2 regions of the Kineococcus deserti genome follow, and region 2 is predicted to be linked to the other one. Evidence: predicted binding sites of a transcription regulator. Region 2 holds the regulator's gene; the other holds the start of a gene.

Region 1 (11,341 bases), on a different contig from region 2:
GGTACTGGCTGGACGCCTTCCGGCTGCCCTCGTGGAGCGTCGAGCGCACCGTCGGGCCGGTCCGCTTCACGCACGGTGAGGAGCTGCGGACCGCCCTGGGCAGCGGCCGTGGCGCGGTGGCCTTCCTGGGGCACCTGGGCAATTGGGACCACGCGGCGGCCTGGTCCGCGCGCGCCCTGCACCCGGTCGTGACCGTGGCCGAACGGCTGCGCCCCGAGCAGGTGTACGAGGAGTTCCTCGCCTTCCGCCGCGGTCTGGGCATGGAGGTGCTGCCGCTGGGCGACCCGGCGACCTTCCCGACGCTGCTGCGGCGGCTGCGCGAGGGGGCGTTCGTGCCGCTGCTGGCCGACCGCGACCTGTCGTCGACCGGGGTCGAGGTCGACTTCCTCGGGGAGCGGGTGCGGATGGCCCGGGGACCGGCGGCGCTGGCCCTGGCGACGGGCGCCCCGCTGTTCCCGATGACCGTCTTCCACGAGGTCCGCGACGGTGCCCGTGTCCTGGTCGTCGAGACCCGGCCGCGGGTGCCGGTTCCGGACCGCGGACCCGGCGAGACCGTGCGCGAGCACCGGCGGCGGGCCGTCGCGGTCATGACGCAGGCCTGCGCCGACGAGATCGCCGCCGCCGTGCGCGCCCACCCCGACGAGTGGCACGTCCTGCAACCGCTGTTCCCCGCGGACCTGCCACCCGGTCCGAGGAGCTGACCGTGCGGATCGGGATCGTCTGCCCCTACTCCTTCGACGTGCCCGGCGGGGTGCAGTTCCACGTCCGCGACCTCGCCGAGCACCTCCTCGGCCTCGGCCACCACGTCCGGGTGCTGGCCCCCGCGGACGACGAGTCGACCCTGCCGTCCTTCGCCGACCCCGGCGGGAACGTCGTCGCGGTGCCCTACAACGGCTCCGTGGCGCGCCTGTCCTTCGGCCCGGTGACCGCGGCGCGGGTGCGGCGGTGGCTGGCCGAGGGGGACTTCGACGTCCTGCACGTGCACGAACCGCTGTCGCCGAGCACCTCGCTGCTCGCCCTGTGGGCGGCCCCGCCCTCGAGCGCCCTGGTGGCGACCTTCCACACCGCCAACCTGCGTTCGCGGGCCATGCAGGCCGCGTTCCCGCTGCTGCGGCCGAGCCTGGAGAAGATCTCCGCCCGCATCGCCGTCAGCGAGGACGCCCGCCGCACCGTCGTCGAGCACGTGGGCGGGGACGCCGTCGTCATCCCCAACGGGGTCTTCACCCGGGCCTTCGCCGACGCCCGGCCGCGACCGGAGTGGACGGGCACCCCCGAGCGGCCCGTGGTGGCGTTCGTCGGCCGCCTCGACGAGCCGCGCAAGGGGCTGCCGCTGCTGTGCGAGGTCGTGCCGCTGGTGCGTGCCGTCGTGCCCGGTTGCCGGTTCCTCGTCGCCGGCCGCGGCGACGTCGCCGCGGCCCGCGAGCTGCTCGAGGACCCCGGCTCCGTCGAGTTCCTCGGGGCGGTCGACGACGCGGCCAAGGAGTCGCTGCTGGCCAGCGCCGACGTCTACCTCGCTCCGCACACCGGTGGGGAGAGCTTCGGCATCGTGCTGGTCGAGGCGATGGCGGCCGGGGCGGCCGTGGTGGCCGCCGACCTCGGGGCCTTCCGGCGGGTCCTGGGCGACGGCGCGCACGGCCGGGTGTTCGGGGTGGGTGACGCCCGGGCCGCGGCCGACGCCGTGCTGGAGCTCCTGGCCGACCCGCAGGAGCGACGACGGCTGGCCGCGGCGGGACAGGCCGCGGCGCAGCGGTACGACTGGTCGGTGGTGGCCGGTGAGGTGCTGACGGTGTACGAGACCGTGCGGGCGGCGCGGTGACCGTCGTGGTGTGGGCGCTGGCCGGGTTGCTCGTGCTGTGCGCGCTGGCCTGGTACCTGTCAGCCACCGCCCAGCGCATCGACCGGTTGCACCGCCGCGTGGAGACCAGCCGCGCCGCCCTGGACGCCGAGCTGACCCGGCGGGCCTCGGCCGCCCTGGAGTACGCCACCTCCGGCGACCTCGACCCGGCCTCGTCGCTGCTGCTGGCCGACGCGGCCACCAGGAGCCTGGACGCGCCGCGGACGCCCGCCGCGCTGCGCGACGCCAACGACGCCGACGACGCCGCCCGGTGGCGGGTCGAGAGCGACCTGACCCGGGCGCTGACGGCCGCGCTGCCCCCGCAGGACGGCCCGGGCCTGGCCCGGGTCCTCGACGCGGCCCGTCGGGTGGAGCTGGCGCGCCGGTTCCACAACGACGCCGTGGTGCAGACGCGGCGGTTGCGGGCCAAGCGGATCGTGCGCTGGGCGCACCTGGCCGGACGGGCCCGGGTGCCGGAGACCGCGGACTTCGACGACGGTTCGGACGTCTGAGCGCAGCCGTAGGATGACGCCCGCCTGAACCCCTCTGACCGAACGTGAGGCCTAGCGAGTGAGCACCGAGAACAGCGCCGGACCCGCCGTGGGAACCGACCGGGTCAAGCGCGGCATGGCCGAGATGCTCAAGGGCGGCGTCATCATGGACGTCGTCACCGCCGAGCAGGCCAGGATCGCCGCCGACGCCGGTGCCGTGGCCGTCATGGCGCTGGAACGCGTCCCGGCCGACATCCGCGCCGAGGGCGGGGTGTCCCGCATGTCGGACCCGGACATGATCGAGTCGATCATCTCGGCGGTCTCGATCCCGGTGATGGCCAAGGCCCGCATCGGGCACTTCGTCGAGGCGCAGGTGCTGCAGTCCCTGGGCGTGGACTACGTCGACGAGTCCGAGGTCCTCACGCCGGCCGACTACACCCACCACATCGACAAGCACGCCTTCACCGTGCCGTTCGTGTGCGGGGCCACGAACCTGGGCGAGGCGCTGCGCCGCATCACCGAGGGGGCGGCGATGATCCGCTCCAAGGGCGAGGCCGGCACCGGCGACGTGTCCAACGCCGTCACGCACATGCGCACCATCCGCGCCGAGATCAACCGGCTGCGCTCGATGCACCCCGACGAGCTGTACGTGGCCGCCAAGGAGATGGGCGCGCCGTACGAGCTGGTCCGCGAGGTCGCCCAGAACGGCAAGCTGCCGGTGGTGCTGTTCACCGCCGGCGGCATCGCGACCCCGGCGGACGCGGCGATGATGATGCAGATGGGCGCCGAGGGCGTGTTCGTCGGCTCGGGGATCTTCAAGTCCGGCAACCCGGCCCAGCGCGCCGAGGCGATCGTCAAGGCCACCACGTTCCACGACGACCCCGACGTCATCGCCAAGGTCTCCCGCGGTCTGGGCGAGGCCATGGTCGGGCTGAACGTCGAGGCCATCCCCGAACCGCACCGGCTCGCGACCCGCGGCTGGTGACCACCGACCTGCTCGGGCCCGAGTGGGGCTGCGGCCCCGACGGCGTCCGCACCCGCAGCGCGTCCCGCGTCGTCCTGGTCGACGACGCGGGCCGCGTCCTGCTGCTGCGCGGCTGCGACCCGTCCCGGCCCGGCACCGACTGGTGGTTCACCGTCGGCGGCGGACGCGGACCGGGGGAGGACGCCCGCACCGCGGCGGCCCGGGAACTGCGCGAGGAGACCGGGCTCGACGTCGACCCGGCCGTCCTGGACGGGCCGGTGTGGTCGCGGACGGCGGAGTTCGAGTTCCTCGGCGCGCTGTGCCGGCAGACCGAGGAGTTCTTCGTGCACCGGGTGGGCGCGGGCTTCGAGGTCGACCGGACCGGGTGGACCGACCTCGAGCACGAGTCGGTGAGCGAGTCGCGGTGGTGGGTGCCCGCCGAACTCCTCGCCGCGGCCGTGACGTACTACCCGCCGGACCTCGTCCGGCTCCTCGCCGAACTGCCCCCGGTGTGGACCGGGGACCCGGCGCCCATCGACTGACCCGCCCGCGTCGCGGGGCGGGGGGCAGCTGGTGACCCCCGGCCCAGGACCAGCGGGTCGCCACCGGTGAGGGTGCGGGTGTCCAGCAGCACCTGCCGCTGCTCACCCGGCCCTCGGCGACGGAGAGCACCTGTTCGGGTGGGACCGGGTGCACCGGTCCCGGCGCTCGCACCTACCCTCCTGCGGTGAGCAGCACCAGTCCCACCATCGGGGTCCTCGCCCTGCAGGGCGACGTCCGCGAGCACGTCGCCGCCCTGCAGTCCGGCGGTGCCCGCGCCGTGACGGTCCGCCGCGCCGGCGAGCTGGAGGCCGTCGACGGGCTGGTCCTGCCCGGCGGGGAGTCGACGACGATCGACCGGCTGCTGCGGGTCTTCGAGCTGCGGGAGGCCCTGCGGGCCCGCATCGCCGAGGGGCTGCCGGTGTACGGGTCGTGCGCCGGGATGATCCTGCTGGCCGAGCGCGTCCTCGACGGCGCGGTGGGGCAGGAGACCCTCGGCGGGATCGACATGACGGTGCGGCGCAACGCCTTCGGCCGTCAGGTGGACTCCTGGGAGGAGGACCTGCGGCTGCCCGGGATCACCGACGACGGCCCGGGGGTCGACGCGGTCTTCATCCGCGCACCGTGGGTCGAGGAGGCCGGCCCCGACGTGCAGGTGCTCGCCCGACTGAGCGCGGGCCCGGCCGCGGGTAGGATCGTCGCCGTGCGGCAGGGCGCTCTGCTGGCCACGTCGTTCCACCCGGAGATCACCGGGGACGACCGGGTGCACCGCCACTTCGTGGCGATGGTGCGGCAGCGCGGCTGACCGGCACACTGGGTTTTCGCACGGCCTTTGTACGGCAGGCAGTTTCAGCGAGGCGGAGGGAAGCACATGTCCGGCCACTCCAAGTGGGCGACGACCAAGCACAAGAAGGCCGTCGTCGACGCCAAGCGCGCCAAGAGCTTCGCTCGGCTCATCAAGAACATCGAGGTCGCGGCGCGCACCGGCGGCGGCGACCCGGCCGGCAACCCGACGCTCTACGACGCCATCCAGAAGGCGAAGAAGACGTCGGTGCCCGCCGACAACATCGACCGCGCCGTCAAGCGCGGCTCCGGTGCCGAGGCCGGCGGTGCCGACTGGCAGACGATCATGTACGAGGGCTACGGCCCCAACGGTGTCGCGCTGCTGGTCGAGTGCCTGACCGACAACAAGAACCGGGCGGCCATGGAGGTCCGCACGGCGATGACCCGCAACGGCGGCTCGCTGGCCGACCCGGGGTCGGTGGCGTACATGTTCAGCCGCAAGGGCGTCGTCGTCATCGGCAAGGAGGGCACCGACCTCACCGAGGAGACCGTCCTGGAGGCCGTGCTCGAGGCCGGGGCCGAGGAGGTCACCGACCAGGGCGACACGTTCGAGGTCATCAGCGAGGCCACCGACCTGGCGTCCGTGCGCGATGCGCTGAAGGCCGCCGGCATCGAGTACGACTCGGCCGAGGCCAGCTTCGTGCCCAGCGTCGAGGTCCCGCTGGACGCCGAGGGCGCCGCGAAGGTGTTCAAGCTCATCGACGCCCTGGACGACTGCGACGACGTGCAGAACGTCTTCGCCAACTACGACGTCTCCGACGACGTCATGGCGGCCCTCGAGGACGCCTGACACACCGCGCGTGCACCGCGCACGGCCCCCACGACGACTCCGTGCCATCGTGGGGGCCGTGCGCGTTCTTGCCGTCGACCCCGGACTGACCCGTTGCGGGCTCGGGGTGGTCGACGCCGTCCGGACCGGCCGGCGGGCGCAGATGGTCGCCGTCGGCGTCGTGCGCACCCCCGCCGAGGACGCGATCGAGTCCCGGCTGCTGGCGATCAGCGAGGGGCTGGAGACCTGGCTGGACACCCACCGCCCCGACGTCGTCGCCGTCGAGCGCGTCTTCGCCCAGTCCAACGTCCGCTCGGTCATGGGCACCGCGCAGGCCGCCGGGCTCGTCCTGGTCGCCGCGGCCCGGCGCGGGCTGCCCGTGGCCATGCACACCCCGAGCGAGGTCAAGGCCGCGGTCACCGGCAACGGCCGGGCCGACAAGGAGCAGGTGACCGCCATGGTCACCCGCATCCTGGGCCTGGACACCCCGCCCCGGCCGGCCGACGCCGCCGATGCGCTCGCGCTGGCGCTGTGCCACCTGTGGCGCGGCGGGGCGACCTCCCGGCTGGAGGCCGCCGCGCACTCCGCGCTGGTGACGGGGCGGCGGAACGCCTACGCCGAGGCCGAGGCGGCCGCCAGGCGCTCGCGCAGGAACGTCGTCGTGCGCTCCCAGGCCAGCTCGGCCGACTCGCGGCGGTAGTTGGGCCGCTCGTCGTTGTAGAAGGCGTGCGGGGCGGGGTACTCGTGCAGGGTCACCTCGACCCCGGCCTGCTCGCGGATGCGGTCCCCGGTGGCGCGGACGGCCTCCAGCGGCACCGAGGAGTCCTCCTCGCCGTAGTGGCCGAGCACCGCGGCCTTCAGCCCGGAGTAGTCGGTGTCCGGGCCGGGGATGCCGTACCAGGGCACGGCCGCGCCGATCCGCTCGCCCTGCTGCGCGGCCAGCGTCAGGACGAACGCGCCGCCCATGCAGAAGCCCACGGCGCCGACCGTGGTCGACGTGGTCTCGGGCCGGTCCAGCAGGTACGTCACGGCCCCGGCGAGGTCGCGGGCCGCGCGCTCGGGCGGCAGGTCGGTGAGGAACTGCGCCGCCTCGGCCGAGTCGTGGGTCGTGCGGCCGCCGTACAGGTCGGGGGCGAGGGCGACGAAACCCTCGGCGGCGAGGCGGTCGACGATGCCGACGACGTGGTCGGTCAGGCCCCACCACTCCTGGACCACGATCACGCCGGGTCCACGGCCCGACTCCGGGACGCGCAGGTAGCCGTGGGCGTGCCCGGTCTCGGTGCCCGGGGCGTCGAAGGTGACGTTCTGGCGGGGGTTCTCGTGCTGTTCGTGGCTCACGGTCGCACTCTGCACCCCGGGGGTGGGCGGCGCGCCTGAGGGGGTGTGTCGCAGGGGGTGGTTAGCCTCTCGTACACGTGTTCGTCCCGTTGTCTGGAGGGTGTGGCTGGTGATCGCGTCGGTGCGCGGGCAGGTGCTCGCGGTGCGGCTGGACTCCGCGATCGTCGAGGTCGGGGGCGTGGGGATGTTCGTCCTGGCCGCCCCCGCCACGCTGGCGGGGCTGCGGGTGGGGCAGGAGGCGCTGCTGCACACCTCGCTGGTGGTGCGCGAGGACTCCCTGACCCTGTTCGGGTTCGCCGACGCCGACGAGAAGGAGGTCTTCGAGATCGTCCAGACCGCCTCCGGCGTCGGGCCGAAGATGGCGCTGGCCATGCTGGCCGTGCACCGGCCCGACGGGATCCGCGCGGCCGTGGCCGCCGACGACCACGCCGCGCTCGTGCGGGTGCCCGGCATCGGCAAGAAGACGGCCCAGCGCATCTGCCTCGAGCTCGGGGACCGGCTCGGGCCGCCCTCCGGTGGCGCGCCGGTCGCCACCGCCCCCGCCGGCGGCGACGCCCGCAAGGAGCAGGTCGTCGAGGCGCTCGTCGGCCTGGGGTACCCGGCCAAGCAGGCCGGCGACACCGTCGACGCCGTGCTCGCCGACGGTGCCGCCGACGGTGCCGCCGACCTGGACGTGGCCGCGACGTTGCGCGCGGCCCTGCGCCACCTGTCGGGTCGCTGATGGAGGAGCGGCTGGTGACCACGGGGGCCGACGACCGGGAACGCGCGGCCGAGTCGGCGCTGCGACCGCACGGTCTGGACGAGTTCGTCGGGCAGAAGGTCGTGCGCGAACAGCTCGCCCTCGTCCTCGACGCCGCCAAGGCGCGCGGCATGCCCAGCGACCACGTCCTGTTCTCCGGCCCGCCCGGGCTGGGCAAGACGACGCTGGCGATGATCGTCGCCTCCGAGATGGGGGCCCCGCTGCGGCAGTCCAGCGGCCCGGCCATCCAGCACGCCGGCGACCTGGCCGCCGTCCTGTCCTCCCTGGACGAGGGCGAGGTGCTCTTCCTCGACGAGATCCACCGCATGGCCCGGCCGGCGGAGGAGATGCTCTACATGGCGATGGAGGACTACCGGGTCGACGTCGTCGTGGGCAAGGGGCCCGGAGCCACCGCCATCCCGCTGGAGCTGCCGAAGTTCACCCTCGTCGGGGCGACCACGCGCGCCGGGCTGCTGCCGGCCCCCTTGCGCGACCGGTTCGGCTTCACCGGTTACCTGGACTTCTACACCCCCGACGAGCTGGTGAAGGTGTTGCGCCGCAGCGCCTCCCTGCTCGGGGTGCAGCTGACGGCGGAGGGGGCGGCCGAGATCGGGGGCCGCTCGCGGGGCACGCCACGCATCGCCAACCGGCTGCTGCGCCGGGTGCGGGACTGGGCGCAGGTCCGCGGGTCCGGCATCGTCGACCGGCGCGCCGCGCGGGCCGCGCTGGAGGTCTACGAGGTCGACGAACGCGGGCTCGACCGGCTCGACCGGGCCGTGCTCGACGCGCTGTGCCGCCGGTTCGGGGGCGGACCGGTCGGCCTGTCGACGCTCGCCGTCGTGGTGGGCGAGGAGGCCGAGACGGTGGAGACCGTGGCCGAGCCGTTCCTCGTGCGCGAGGGCCTGCTCGGGCGCACGCCACGCGGGCGGATCGCCCTGCCGGAGACGTGGGCGCACCTCGGACTGAGGCCACCGCGGGACGCGCCGGCCGCAGCGGCCTGGCAGTTGCCCCTTCCCGAGGAGGAGGGGGACGCCGGCTGAGCGTGTCGTGACGGGTGGGGCCGAACGGGTGAGCCCCTAGACTGCCCGGGCGTTCGGTCCCGCGGCGGGCTCCTGCGGAACCTGGCAGGTGGCTCCGGCGTTGGCCCGGCCGTGCCGGCACAGGGCCGGCGCAGGCACCGGTGAGCTGTCGATCCCGCCGGTGCGGGAAGGATTCGTCGTGGGTGGTAGCAGCAGTTCGTTGTTCTTCCTGCTGATCATGGCCGCCCTGCTGGTGTTCATGTTCAGCCGGACGCGCAAGCAGCAGAAGGCCCAGCAGCAGATGCAGAACAGCGTCGGGCCGGGCGCGGAGGTCATGACGACCTCGGGGATGTTCGGGACCGTCGTGGAGCGCACGGACGAGTACGTCGTCATCGAGGTCGCCCCGGGTCTGCAGACCCGCTGGACCCCGCGCGCCGTCGCGCGGGTCGTGACCCCGGCCGCTCCTGTCGAGACCACGCCCTCGCCCGGGGAGACCGGCCGGGCAGCCGACGCGGACGGGCTCGACCTCACCAAGCGGCCCGAGACTCCGGGTGACGACACCACGGGCGGTGCCACGCGTTCCCAGTGACTACTGATAAGACAGCAGTCGTCCACGAGCAGTGACAAGCTTGCGCTGACCGGGTGACGTTCCGTCACCCGGACAGCGCCTGTCCCGAGGTACCGAGTGTCCAACGACCGGCCCCCCGCGCCCAGCGGACCCCCACGCGTGCGCCGCGGCGCACCGATCCGCCGACCCCACCCGTACCGGACCCTCGTGGCCATGGTGCTGGTCGTCGTCGCCGTCTTCGCGGCGGTGGGGGCCGGGTCGATCTGGAGCGACGCGCGCTGGACACCGGCCCTCGCGCTCGACCTCGAGGGCGGCACGCAGGTCGTGCTGACCCCCCGGTCGACGACCGGCGGCGACGTCCCCACCGAGCAGGTGCAACGGGCCGCCGACATCATCCGCCAGCGCGTCGACGCCACGGGGCTGTCCGAGACCGAGGTGCAGGTCCAGGGCGGGCAGAACATCTCCGTCTCCATCCCCGGGACCGCGACCCGCGAGCAGCTCGACCTCATCTCGCAGTCGGCGCAGCTGCGCATGCGCGTGGTGCTCTACGCCGAGCCCGTCCAGGCGGCCGTGCCGAGCGAGGGGGCCACCGCCGAGCCCACGCCGACGGACACCGCGACGCCGACGGACACCGCGACCCCGGCGCCGACGCAGAGCGCCGACGGCGCCGCCGCCCCGGCCGCCCTGCAGGCCGCGACCACCGCGCCCACCGACGGCGCCACCTCGGCTCCCGCGCCGGAGCAGACCGCGACCACCCCGCCGTCGCTGGCCGACATCGCCACCCCCGCACCCACCCCGGGCCCGGGGCAGCCGACCGGCACGCCCTCGCCCGCGCCGACCGACGCCAGCGACCAGGCCTGGCTCAGCATCCCCGACCTGGTCACGGTCTACGGCAACCTGGACTGCTCCGACCCGGCGCAGCGCACGGGCGGCGTCGTCGACGACCCCGAGCGGCCGCTGGTGACCTGCAGCGAGGACGGGACGTACAAGTACATCCTCGGCCCGGCCGAGCTCGAGGGCACCGACCTGGTCAGCGCCTCCGCGGCGCAGGCCACGAACTCGCAGGGGTTCACCACCGGTGGCTGGCTGGTCCGCCTGCAGTTCAACGCCGCCGGCGGTGAGGCGTTCTCGGCGCTGACGACCCGCATCTCGACGCTGGAGTCGCCGCGCAACCAGTTCGCCGCGGTCCTCGACGGTCTCGTCGTCACCGCCCCGACGGTCGACCAGCGCTTCGGGGCCGACGTCGACATCACCGGCAACTTCACCCAGGACAGCGCCGAGGCGCTCGCCCAGCAGCTGCAGTTCGGTGCGCTGCCGGTCTCCTTCACCGTGCAGACCGAGGACCAGGTCTCCGCGACGCTGGGCTCGGACCAGCTGCGCAACGGCCTCATCGCCGGTCTCGTCGGGCTGGTCCTCGTCGTGGCCTACATGCTCGTGCAGTACCGGGCCCTCGGCCTGGTCACGGTGGCCAGCCTGGTGCTGGCCGCCCTGCTGAACTACGGCGTCATCCTGCTGCTGGGCTGGCTGCAGGGCTTCCGCCTCAGCCTGGCCGGCGTCGCGGGCCTCATCGTCGCGATCGGCGTCACGGCGGACTCGTTCATCCTGTACTTCGAACGCGTCCGCGACGAGATCCGCGACGGGCGGATCCTGTCCTCGGCCGTCGAGGCCGGCTGGCACCGGGCGCGGCGCACGATCCTCATCTCCGACGCCGTCAGCCTGCTGTCGGCCGTCGTGCTGTACGTCCTGGCCGTCGGCAACGTCCGCGGTTTCGCCTACACCCTGGGCATCACGACGATCATCGACGTGATCGTGGTCATGCTCTTCACCCACCCGGTCGTCGCGGTGCTGGCCAGGACGAAGTTCTTCGGCGGGGGCCACAAGCTGTCCGGTTTCGACCCCGAGCACCTCGGGTCGGTCGTGGCCCGGCACGCGCTGCACCACGGCGAGCACCGGCCCACGGTCGCCGAGCGGCGCCGTGCTCAACGGGAGGCCGAACGCGAGAAGGCCCGCAGCGGCGGCGGTTCCGCCCACGACGCGACGCCCGGGGCACGCGACGACGAGACCGAGGGCGGTTCCTGATGAGCATGGCGCAACTGGGCAACCGGCTCTACACCGGTGAGTCCTCCGTCGACTTCGTCGGCCGCCGCAAGCTGTGGTTCCTCATCGGCGCGGCCCTGGTGCTGATCTCGGCCGTCCTGCTGTGGAAGCCGGGCCTGACGTTCGGCATCGAGTTCGA
Region 2 (11,341 bases):
CGGGCTGACCGGGGGTGGGCACCGGGCTGGGCGGTGTCGGTGTGGGCGGTGGCGTGGGAATCGTCATCAGCGCGCTCCTCAGCGGACGGGCCCGGTCATCGGGGTGCCGTCGGTGGTCGTGCCGCCGCGCATCGGCGTGCCGCCCTGGGGCATCGTCGTCGGCGGCGCCTGCTCGGCGGCCTTGTCCACGCCCTTGCGGGCCAGGTCGCCGACCCTGGTGACCTTGTCGGCGTACTTGCCCTGGGTGCGGGAGTTGACGAAGTCGCTGGCCTTGCCGATCGCGCCCTCGGCCTTGCCCGAGTGCTCGGCCGCGAGAGTGCCGGCCCTGCCGCGCGCCTGGTCGGCGATCTCCCTGGCCTGCTCGGCGGCCTCGCCCAGCTTGCCCTTGAGGTAGTTCATGGTCCCCACGGTCGCTCCTCCTCCTGCCTCGGTGCCCACCACTGTCTGCCACCATGACGGTGTGGGCCACCCGAACGTTCCCGTGATCCCACCGGTCGTCGCCGTCGTGGGGCCGACGGCCTCCGGGAAGTCCGACGTGGGCGTCGCCCTCGCACAGCTGCTCGCCGAGCAGGGCACGCCCGGCGAGGTCGTCAACGCCGACGCCATGCAGTTCTACCGCGGCATGGACATCGGTACCGCCAAGCTGACGACCGCCGAGATGGCCGGCGTACCGCACCACCTGCTCGACGTCCTCGAGGTCACGCAGACCGCCGAGGTCGCCAAGTACCAGGAGTGGGCGCGTGCGGCGTTCGACGGCGTCACCGGCCGCGGGCACGTGCCCGTCCTCGTCGGCGGCTCGGGGCTGTACGTGCGTGCGGCGCTCGACGACCTGCGCTTCCCCGGCACCGACCCCACCGTCCGTGCGCGCTTCGAGGCCGAGCTGGAGCGGGTCGGCCCGCAGGCCCTGCACGCCCGGCTGGCCGAGCGCGACCCGCAGGCCGCCGCGAAGATCCTGCCCTCCAACGGCCGGCGCATCGTCCGGGCGCTGGAGGTGGGCGAGATCACCGGGGCGCCGTTCGCCGCCTCGCTGCCCGAGCAGAGGTACCTGCGCCCCACCCTGCAGGTGGGGCTCGCCGTCCCGCGCGAGCAGCTCGACGCCCGCATCGACGCCCGGGTGGACCGGATGTGGGCGGCCGGGCTCGTCGAGGAGGTCCGCGCGCTGGAGGCGCTCGGGCTGCGCGAGGGCCTCACCGCGGGGCGTGCGCTGGGTTACGCCCAGGTGCTGGCGGCCTTCGACGGCACGACCACCGAGGAGGAGGCGCGGGACCTGACGGCCCGGCTGACCCGGCGCTTCGCCCGCAAGCAGGAGTCCTGGTTCCGCCGCGACCCACGGGTCCACTGGCTCGAGGCCCCGGACGGGTCCGACCCCGTCGACCTCGCCCGGCGGGTGCTGGACCTGCTCCCCGTAGCATCGGCGGCGTGACGAACGAGACGACCGGCGCGACGTCCGAGGGGTTCCCCTTCACCAAGGGGCACGGCACCGAGAACGACTTCGTGCTCCTCGCCGATCCCGACGGGGCCTGGACGCTGGACGCCGAGTTCGTCACCGCGATCTGCGACCGCCGCGCCGGCATCGGCGGCGACGGCCTCATCCGCGCCGTCCGCACGGCCGCCGAACCGGACGCGGCCGCGATGGCCGGGCAGGCCGAGTGGTTCATGGACTACCGCAACGCCGACGGCTCGATCGCGGAGATGTGCGGCAACGGCGTCCGGGTGTTCGCGGAGTTCCTGCTGCGCAGCGGTCTCCTGCCCGCCGAGGCGGGCGACGGGGACTGGTTCCCGGTCGCCACCCGGGCCGGGGTGAAGCGGCTGCGCCGCGAGGGCGAGGGCAACTGGACCGCCGACATGGGGCGGTGGCGGCTGACCGGGGGTGAGCGCGCGCTGGCGGACGGGTCCGACGCGCTGGTCCAGGTCGCCGGGCTGGACGGGGTGGCGCGACCCGCGTTGTCGGTCGACCTGGGCAACCCGCACACCGTCGTCGCGCTGCCCGACGCCGCCGAGCTCGACGCAGCCGACCTGAGCCGCGGCCCGCAGGTCGAGCCCGTCCCGCCGGCCGGCACGAACGTCGAGCTGGTCGTGCCCCTCGACGCCGTCGACGTGACGGGGGACGACGTGGCCGACATCGGCGACATCGCGATGCGGGTCCACGAGCGCGGTTCGGGGGAGACGCGGTCCTGCGGGACGGGGGCGTGCGCGGCCGCGCTGGCCACCCGGGCGTGGGCCGGTGCCGGCGCGCCGGGTGTGTGGCGGGTCCGGGTCCCCGGCGGCCGGCTCGTCGTCACCGTCGGCGCGGGGTCGACGCTGACGGAGGGGACGGTGTGGCTGTCCGGGCCGGCTCAGCTCGTGGCCACGGGCACGTTCAGCCTTCCCGCCTGACGGCGAGCACCCGGAAACCCTTCGAGCTGGTCGTGCGGGTGGTGCTCGTGCCCGGCAGCACCCCCGACTCCAGCCACCTGTGCAGCGAGTCCGCGCCGAGGTTCTTCTGCACCACCAGGTGCGCGACACCGCCCGGTGCCAGCCGCGGCAGCCAGCGCAGCAGCAGCTCGTGCAGCGCGTCCTTGCCGATGCGGATGGGCGGGTTCGACCAGATCTCGGTGAAGGCGACGTCGTCGACGTCGTCGGGCAGGCTCGCCCTGACGGCCACCCCCAGCCGGGAGGCGTTGCCGCGCACCAGGTCCAGCGCGCGCTCGTTGACGTCGACGGCGTGCACGACCTGGTGCGGCCGCAGCATCGCCAACGTGAGCGCGACGGGGCCCCACCCGCACCCCAGGTCCAGGACGTGCCCTTCGCCGTCGTCCGCGGTGATCTCCGGGAGCAGCACGGACGTGCCCGGGTCGACCCGGTCGCCGCTGAAGACGCCGCGCGCGGTCGTGACGGTGACCCGCCGTCCGGCCAGCTCGACGGTCAGGTCACGACGCTCGTCGGCCGTGGCGGGCCGGGCGGTGAAGTAGTGCTGGTCCTGCGGTTCGGGCGGGGGGTGCGACACGACCGGCAAGCCTACGGAGGCGGGGGCGCGGCGTGAAATACCGTCGCCACCTGCGCCGTTGTACGTCACGCTGGGTGCACAACGCACCCGCGAACGAGGAGGTCCATGAACCAGCGCCACGCTTCCGCGACACCGCAGTCCGCGGAGCCCGAGACGATCGACCGCGAGACGGACGCCGACCTGGAGTTCGACCGGGCCATCGCCCGCATCCTGCGCGGTCACGGGAACGCCGTGGCGTCGGGGGTGGACGACGACCGGCGTTCCGACGACAGCGACGGGCACACCGCCTTCGACGGGGACCAGCTCGACCTCGCCGACCGCCGCGCCCTGCGCCGTGCCGCAGGTCTGTCCACCGAGCTGTCCGACGTCACCGAGGTCGAGTACCGCAAGCTGCGCCTGGAGCGCGTCGTCCTGGCCGGGGTGTGGTCCAGCGCCGACTCCAACCGCGCCGAGGCCGAGGTCTCGCTGCAGGAGCTGTCCGCCCTGGCCGCCACCGCCGGCTCCGACGTCCTGGCCGGCGTCCTGCAGCGTCGTTCCACGCCCGACGTCGCGACCTACCTGGGGGCCGGCAAGGCCGCGGCCCTGGCCGACCTGGTCGCCGCCGAAGGGGCCGACACGGTCATCTGCGACGGGGAGCTGTCGGCCTCCCAGCGTCGTGGGCTGGAGGACATCGTCAAGGTCAAGGTCGTCGACCGGACCGCGGTGATCCTCGACATCTTCGCCCAGCACGCCAAGAGCCGGGAGGGCAAGGCCCAGGTCGAGCTGGCCCAGCTCGAGTACCTGCTGCCGCGCCTGCGCGGTTGGGGTGAGTCGATGTCCCGGCAGGCCGGTGGTCGGGTCGCCGGGGGTGCCGGGATCGGTTCCCGCGGTCCCGGTGAGACGAAGATCGAACTGGACCGCCGTCGCATCCGCGGGCGGATGGCCAAGCTGCGCCGCGAGATCAAGGGCATGGGCACGGCCCGCGTCGAGAAGCGCTCGCTGCGGCACGCCCGCGCGGTGCCGGCCGTCTCCATCGCCGGGTACACCAACGCGGGCAAGTCCTCGCTGCTCAACCGGCTCACCGGCGCCGGGGTCCTGGTCGAGAACGCGCTGTTCGCGACGCTGGACCCGACCGTCCGGCGGGCCCAGACGCCCGAGGGGCGGCCGTACACCCTGGCCGACACCGTCGGGTTCGTCCGCTCGCTGCCCCACCAGCTCGTCGAGGCGTTCCGCTCGACGCTGGAGGAGGTCGCCGAGTCCGACGTCGTCCTGCACGTCGTCGACGGATCGCACCCCGACCCCGAGGGTCAGCTGGCCGCCGTGCGCAGCGTCCTGGCCGACGTCGACGCCCAGGACGTGCCGGAACTGGTCGCGATCAACAAGGCCGACGTGGCCGACCCGGAGGTCCTGGACCGGCTGCTGCGCAAGGAGAAGAACGCCGTCGCGGTCTCCGCGCGCACGGGTCAGGGCGTCGAGGAGCTGCTGGCCCGCATCTCCGAGATGCTGCCGGTGCCGGACGTCGAGCTCGAGGTGGTCGTGCCCTACGACCGCGGTGAGCTGGTCCACCGGGTGCACACCACCGGGCAGGTGCTGGACGAGGAGCACACGGCCGACGGCACCCGCCTGCTGGCGCGGGTGCGGCCCCGGCTGGCGGCCGAGCTCGAGCAGTACCGGCTGTCCCGCACGGCCTGAGGTGACGTCCACCCGTGCACAGCGCGCCGCACCCGCGGCGCGCTGTGGACGGTGGCCGTGACCGCGGCGCCGGCGGGAGAGGATGGGACGGTGAGCACGTCCACCGAGAACCCGCCCAGGGTGTCCGGCGAGGTCGAGGGTCCCGAAGCGGCCGACCTGCTGGACACCGTCGTCGACGCCCTGGGTGGACAGCGCCGCGACGGCCAGGCCCGGATGGCCCAGGCCGTCACCGACGCGATCCGCACCCGGCGCCACCTGCTGGTGCAGGCCGGTACCGGCACGGGCAAGTCGATGGCCTACCTGGTCCCGGCCGTCGCGCACGCCGTGCACACCGACCGCACGGTCGTCGTCACCACCGCCACGCTGGCCCTGCAGGCGCAGGTCGTCGAACGCGACCTGCCCCGGCTGGCGGAGGCGATCGCCCCCGCCCTGCACCGCGCGCCCACCTGGGAACTGCTCAAGGGGCGGGCGAACTACTTGTGCCGCAACAAGCTCGACGGCGGCTTTCCCAGCGACGAGGGGGCGTTGTTCGACATCGCCGCCCCGACCAGCGAGGGGTCCGGCGACACGGGCCGCCTCGGCCGCGAGGTCGTCCGGCTGCGCGAGTGGGCCGAGACCACCGACACCGGCGACCGGGACGACCTCGACCCCGGGGTCAGCGACCGCGCCTGGCGGCAGGTGTCGGTCTCGGCCCGCGAATGCCTGGGGTCCCAACGCTGCCCGGTGGCCGCCGAGTGCTTCTCCGAGCGGGTGCGCGCCCGGGCCCGCGAGGTCGACGTCGTGGTCACCAACCACGCCATGACGGCCATCGACGCCATGGAGAACAGCGGCCTGCTGCTGCCCGAGCACGACGTGCTGATCGTCGACGAGGCGCACGAGCTGGCCGACCGCGTCACGGCCGTGGCCACGGCCGAACTGTCCGCCTCGGTGCTGCACGCCGCCTCCCGGCGGCTGCGCCGGGGGGCCGGCATCGTCTCCGAGCAGCTCGACGACGCCGCCGTCGCCCTCGAGGCCGCGCTCGAGGAGACCCCACCCGGCCGGCTGGACCGCTGGCCGGACGCCTTGGCCGACGCCGTCGTCGCGGTGCGCGACGCCGCCCGGCAGGCCCTGACCGACCTGAAGGACGCCGGTGAGGCCTCCTCCAAGGAGGAGGACACCGAGTCCCGCGGCGCCCGGCACCTGGCGCGCGCGGCCGTGCAGGAGGTGTTCTCGGTCGCCGAACGCCTCGCCGAGGACGTCGGCCGCGGGGCGCAGGACAGCTACGACGTGGCCTGGGTGACCGCCGGGTTCGGCGCCGCCGCGCGGCCGCCGTCGCTGCACATCGCGCCGCTGTCGGTGGCGGGACTGCTGCGCGAGAAGCTGTTCAGCGAGCGGACCGTCGTGGCGACGTCGGCGACCCTGACCCTGGGCGGGTCCTTCGACCCGGTCGCCGGGGCGTTCGGCCTGAAGGGGGAGAAGGGTGCGAAGACGCCGTGGACCGGCGTCGACGTCGGCAGCCCCTTCGACTACCCCCGGCAGGGGATCCTCTACGTGGCCCGGCACCTGCCGCCGCCGGGCCGCGGCGCCAGTGAGGCCGCCCTGGACGACCTCGCGGCGCTCGTCGAGGCCGCGGGCGGGCGGACGCTCGGGCTGTTCTCCTCCCGCCGGGCCGCCGAGGAGGCCGCCGAGGCGCTGCGCAAACGGGTGAGCACCCCGGTGCTGTGCCAGGGCGAGGACCGGCTGCCCAAGCTCGTGCGCGACTTCACCGCCGACCCCGAGACCTCGCTGTTCGGCACGATGTCGCTGTGGCAGGGCGTCGACGTGCCCGGGGCGAGCTGTTCGCTGGTTGTCATCGACCGGATCCCGTTCCCGCGCCCCGACGACCCGCTGATGTCCGCCCGCGCCCGCGCGGTGGACGTCGCCGGCGGCAACGGCTTCCTGACGGTCTCCGTGGCGCACGCCGCGGTACGGCTGGCTCAGGGCGCCGGCCGGCTCATCCGCGCCGCGGGCGACCGCGGGGTGGTGGCCGTGCTCGACTCCCGGCTCGCGACGGCCCGCTACGGCGGCTTCCTGCGCCAGACGCTGCCGGACTTCTGGCCCACGACCTCGACCGAGACCGTGCTGGCGTCCCTGCGCCGGCTGAGGGAAGGGTGAGCTGTGAGGGTGAACCCGCAGGTGGCGGCTGACGGGGCGCGGTGGGGATGGCATCCTCGTCGGGTGGCCACCGTCGGCTTCCTGCACACCGCGCACGCCCACGTGCGCACCTTCAGCGACCTCCTGGACCAGCGCGACGAGACCGTGGCCGACCGTCACCTCGTCGACACCGGCCTGCTCGTCGCGGCACGCGCCCGCGGCGTCGACAGCGTGCGGTCGGCCATCGCCGACCGGCTGCGACGGCTGGTGGCCGAGGGGGCGGACGTCGTCGTCTGCACGTGCTCGACGATCGGCCCGACGGCGAAGGCCGTCGGGGCGCAGATGGGTCTGCGGGTGGTGCGGGTGGACCGGCCGATGGCCGAGGCCGCCGTGCTGGCCGGGCGGCGCATCGCCGTGGTCGCCTCCCTCGACGAGGCGGCGGCCACGCTCATGCCGTTGTTGCGCGAGTGCGCCGCCAGCACCGGCCGGGTCGTGGACTTCGTCGACGTGCGGTGCACCGACACCTGGTCGGCGTTCGAGTCCGGGGACCTGCTGACCTACACGACGGGCGTGGCCGACGCGGTGCGCCGGGCCGTGGTGCCGCTGGACCCGCCGGTGGACGTCGTGGTCCTGGCCCAGGCCAGCATGGTCGACGCAGCGCCGTTGCTGCGCGACCTGCACGTTCCCGTGCTCACCTCGCCCCGCCTGGTGGTCGAGGCTGCCGTGGAGCTCGTCCAGCCCGTGGGCTGAGACCCCTCAGAGGCTGCGCAGGACGGCGGTGACCTTGCCCAGGACCGTCGCCTCGTCGCCGTCGATGGGGTCGAACAAGGGGTTGCGCGGCAGCAGCTTCACGTGACCGTCCTTGCGCTGCAGCACCTTGACCGTGGCTTCGCCGTCGATCATGGCGGCCACGACCTCACCGTTGTCGGCCGTGGGCTGGCGGCGCACGACGACCCAGTCGCCGTCGCAGATGGCGGCCTCGATCATGGACTCACCCACCACGCGGAGCATGAAGTGCTCGCCCGTGCCGATGAGCTGGGAGGGCAGCGGGAAGACCTCCTCGACCAGTTCCTCGGCCAGGATGGGGCCACCGGCGGCGATGCGGCCGACGAGCGGGACGTAGGTGGGACGGGGCCGGTTGTCACCGGCCGTGTCCTCGGTGCCGCTGACCAGGCCCCAGCCGTACTGCGGGGGCGGCGAGACGACCTCGAGCGTGCGGGGCCGGCGCGGATCCTTGCGCAGGAAACCCAGCTTCTCCAGCGTCTTGACCTGGTGGGCGACGCTGCTGGGACTGGTCAGGCCGACGGCCTGGCCGATCTCGCGCATGCTCGGCGGGTAGCCGCGGGACTCGACGCACTCGCGGATCGCGGCCAGCACCCGGCGCTGGCGGTTGGTCAGGCCGTCGCGGACCAGGGGCGGGTCGGGGAACTCGTGGATCGTGGCGGACTGCTGCGACGGCTCCATCGCCGGTCCGCTCCCGTCGGTCCCACCCAGCACCTCGGCCACGTCGATCTCCCTGTCCGTTCCTGTCCCAGGTCGCCCGGCGACGGGGGTCGCCGGGTGGCGCCACGGTAACCAGCGCGCCCCCCTCCATCAAACACCTGTTCGAACCGGGCGTGTCGCACGACCCTGGTGGGGCGGGTCACCGGTGCCTAGCGTGGACGCCATGTGCCGGAACATCCGTCAGCTGCACAACTTCGAGCCTCCCGCCACCGACGACGAGGTCCGCGCGGCCGCCCTGCAGTACGTGCGGAAGGTGGCCGGGACGACGAAGCCGTCGGCCCGCAACGCCGAGGCCTTCGAGCGGGCCGTCGCGGCCGTCGAGCACGCCACCCGTCACCTGCTCGAGGACCTGGTGACGGCCGCGCCGCCGAAGGACCGGGAGGTCGAGGCGGCCCGGGCGCGGGAGCGGGCGGCCAGGCGCTACGCGTCGTGAGGTGGCCGGCGGCGGGGGCGCGCTGAGGCGTCGTCGCAGGTGGGAGCTCGTGTCGCAGGTCGGTGGCACCGTCTGTCGGCGTTCCCCCGTGGAGTCACGGGGTTGCGCTCCACCGTTCGAACGGTGGTAGAACAGTCGCACCGCATCGAACACCCGTTCGATCGTGGTGCCGCCGAGCTGGAGGTCCACGTCCGTGAGCACCACCGTCCTCGCCCTACCCGGCTCCTTGCCCGCCGCCCACCGGCCGGCCGCGGCGCCCGCGCGTTCCCGCCGCCGCACCGTCCCGCACCCGCGCACGCACGTCCGTCCTCGTGCGCACGCACGACCGCTGCGGCTGACCCGGCGTGGTCGCCTGGCCCTGACCTGCACGGCCGCGACGGTCCTGACCGGTGCCCTCGTCGCCGTGACGGGCGCGCTGACCGGCGCCTCGGCCGGCACGGAGCCGGCCCCGCCGCCCGCCGTCCACACCGTCCTGCCCGGTCAGACGATGTCCGGCATCGCCGCGATCTGGGCACCGGCCCAGGACTGGCGGGAGGTCGCCGCCGAGATCGTGGACCTCAACGGGCTGACCTCCATGCAGCTGCTGGCCGGTCAGCGGCTGACGATGCCCGACCGGGACTGACGGTGGTCCGGCCGGGGGAGCGGCTCGCCGGGCGTGTTGCCCGCTGCGAGGGTCTCGACGTACGGTCGACCCTGGACCAGGGCTGTCGTTCGGTCGCAGGGGAGGAAGTCGGGGTGCACTGCCCGTTCTGCCGTCACGAGGACTCTCGTGTCGTGGATTCGCGTACCACCGACGACGGCAGCTCGATCCGCCGGCGCCGGCAGTGCCCCAACTGCTCCAAGCGGTTCACCACGGTGGAGACCGCCAGCCTGACCGTCGTCAAGCGCTCCGGGGCGCCCGAACCGTTCAGCCGCGCCAAGATCGCCTCCGGTGTCCGCAAGGCCTGCCAGGGCCGTCCGGTCAGCGAGGACGACATCGCCCTGCTCGCCCACCGCGTCGAGGAAGCCGTCCGCGCCCAGGGGGCCGCCGAGATCGACGCCCACCAGGTGGGGCTGGCGACGTTGCCGTTCCTGCAGGAGCTCGACGAGGTCGCCTACCTGCGCTTCGCCTCGGTCTACCAGGCGTTCGACTCCCTGGCCGACTTCGAGAAGGCCATCGACCGCCTGCGCGCGCAGCGCGAGTCCGGCCTGGCGGCGAACGCCGGGCCGCAGGCTGCGGCCGAACCCGTCGTGGCGCGCGGCTGACCCACCTCCTCGACCCGCCGCGACGGCGAGGATGATGGACGGATGCTCGATCCCGCCTCGCTGTACTCCTACGAGGGTGAGCGACCGTCCCTGGTGGAACCCCCGCTGGTCCTGGCACTGAACGGGTTCATCGACGCCGGCAACGCCGTGCGGCAGACCGTCGACCACCTGCTCGCCACCTGCCGGCACGAGGTGGTCGCCACCTTCGACGTCGACCAGTTGCACGACTACCGCGCCCGCCGCCCCACGATGACCTTCGGGGGCCAGAACTGGGTCGACTACGAGCCGCCGCGACTGCAGCTGCACCTGCTGCACGACGAGGAGGGCTCCTCGCTGCTCCTGCTGACCGGCCCTGAACCCGACGTGCAGTGGGAGCGGTTCACCGCAGCCGTGTGGCGACTGGCCGACGAGCTCGGTGTCGGACTGACCATGGTCCTGTCCGCCGCGCCCACCGCGGTGCCGCACACCCGTCCCAGCGGGGTGACCGCCAGCGCCAGCCGTCCCGAACTGCTGGAGGGCTACCGCACCTGGGACGTCGAGGCGCAGGTGCCCGGGCACGCCGCCGCCCTGGTCCACCTGCGCGGATCGCAGGCCGGTCGCGACGTCGTCTCCGTCCTGGCGCACGTCCCGCACTACCTGGGCAGCAGCGACTACCCCGACGCGGCGGCCGTGCTGGTGCGGACCATCTCCGGCGCCACCGGTGTCGCGATCCCCGTCGAGTCGTTGCAGGAGGCCGCCTCGAGCACCCGGGTGGAGGTGGACCGCCAGGTCGCCGAGTCGCCGGAGGCGGCCGCCGTCGTCACCGCGCTGGAGGAGCAGTACGACGCCTTCGGCGACGAGGGGCGCGGCACGGGCGCGGCCAGCGCGTTCCTGCCCACCGCCGACGAGCTCGGTGAGGAGTTCGAGCGCTTCCTGGCCAAGCGCGAGGAGGACGCGGGCGAGGAGTGAGTCAGCAGCTGGTGGTGGCGTCGGACGTCCCGACGCTGCCGCCGGCGGCGCCGGACAGGTGGTGCAGCAGCGCCTGGGCGTAGGCGTCGGCGGCCTCGGGCGCCTCGAAGGCGTCGGCGCCGTTCTCGTCGAGCAGCAGGACGCGGTGCACGGTCCGGTCCCCGACGTCACGGCGCTCCAGCCGGGTGAAGTGCTCACCGAGCAGTTCGCGCAGCTGGTGCTCGGCGGGCATCCAGCACGCCTCGGGCTGGTCCACGGAGTCCATCGCCCACTCCGTGGTCCCGTTGAAGCCGATGATCTGACCGGTCGGGTGGTCGTGGACCTCGATGGTCATGTCGGACAGGGTGAACACGTCGGAGTCCATGTCCCGGTGCGGGATGACGAAGCGGTCCCCGGAGGCGGGTTTCCACTGCAGGCCGGCTTCCTTGAGGCGCAGGGCGAGA

What was found. The regulator LexA, encoded in region 2, represses DNA repair genes until DNA is damaged. The targets are predictions, from matches to a motif close to TCGAACANNTGTTCGA.
Positions count from the first base shown of each region.
Region 1: a site for LexA is predicted at 6,849-6,864, ahead of ruvA (Holliday junction branch migration protein RuvA). Genes of this name have one in related genera too.

Region 1 covers NZ_JBJLSI010000034.1:38,778-50,118, forward strand. Annotated here, with positions in the region: gene ACRYR2_RS20645 (phosphatidylinositol mannoside acyltransferase) at 1-701, shown strand, start outside; gene ACRYR2_RS20650 (glycosyltransferase family 4 protein) at 704-1,816, shown strand; gene ACRYR2_RS20655 (hypothetical protein) at 1,813-2,346, shown strand; gene pdxS (pyridoxal 5'-phosphate synthase lyase subunit PdxS) at 2,405-3,310, shown strand; gene ACRYR2_RS20665 (NUDIX hydrolase) at 3,307-3,831, shown strand; gene pdxT (pyridoxal 5'-phosphate synthase glutaminase subunit PdxT) at 4,017-4,634, shown strand; gene ACRYR2_RS20675 (YebC/PmpR family DNA-binding transcriptional regulator) at 4,701-5,462, shown strand; gene ruvC (crossover junction endodeoxyribonuclease RuvC) at 5,521-6,141, shown strand; gene ACRYR2_RS20685 (dienelactone hydrolase family protein) at 6,054-6,779, opposite strand; gene ruvA (Holliday junction branch migration protein RuvA) at 6,889-7,500, shown strand; gene ruvB (Holliday junction branch migration DNA helicase RuvB) at 7,500-8,558, shown strand; gene yajC (preprotein translocase subunit YajC) at 8,737-9,126, shown strand; gene secD (protein translocase subunit SecD) at 9,319-11,184, shown strand; gene secF (protein translocase subunit SecF) at 11,184-11,341, shown strand, end outside.
Region 2 covers NZ_JBJLSI010000006.1:186,299-197,639, reverse strand. Annotated here, with positions in the region: gene ACRYR2_RS07425 (antitoxin) at 79-399, opposite strand; gene miaA (tRNA (adenosine(37)-N6)-dimethylallyltransferase MiaA) at 461-1,423, shown strand; gene dapF (diaminopimelate epimerase) at 1,411-2,376, shown strand; gene ACRYR2_RS07410 (class I SAM-dependent methyltransferase) at 2,360-2,986, opposite strand; gene hflX (GTPase HflX) at 3,092-4,657, shown strand; gene ACRYR2_RS07400 (ATP-dependent DNA helicase) at 4,748-6,790, shown strand; gene ACRYR2_RS07395 (aspartate/glutamate racemase family protein) at 6,854-7,519, shown strand; gene lexA (transcriptional repressor LexA) at 7,526-8,233, opposite strand; gene ACRYR2_RS07385 (DUF2277 domain-containing protein) at 8,436-8,705, shown strand; gene ACRYR2_RS07380 (LysM peptidoglycan-binding domain-containing protein) at 8,899-9,327, shown strand; gene nrdR (transcriptional regulator NrdR) at 9,441-9,950, shown strand; gene ACRYR2_RS07370 (proteasome assembly chaperone family protein) at 9,993-10,898, shown strand; gene ACRYR2_RS07365 (pilus assembly protein CpaE) at 10,900-11,341, opposite strand, start outside.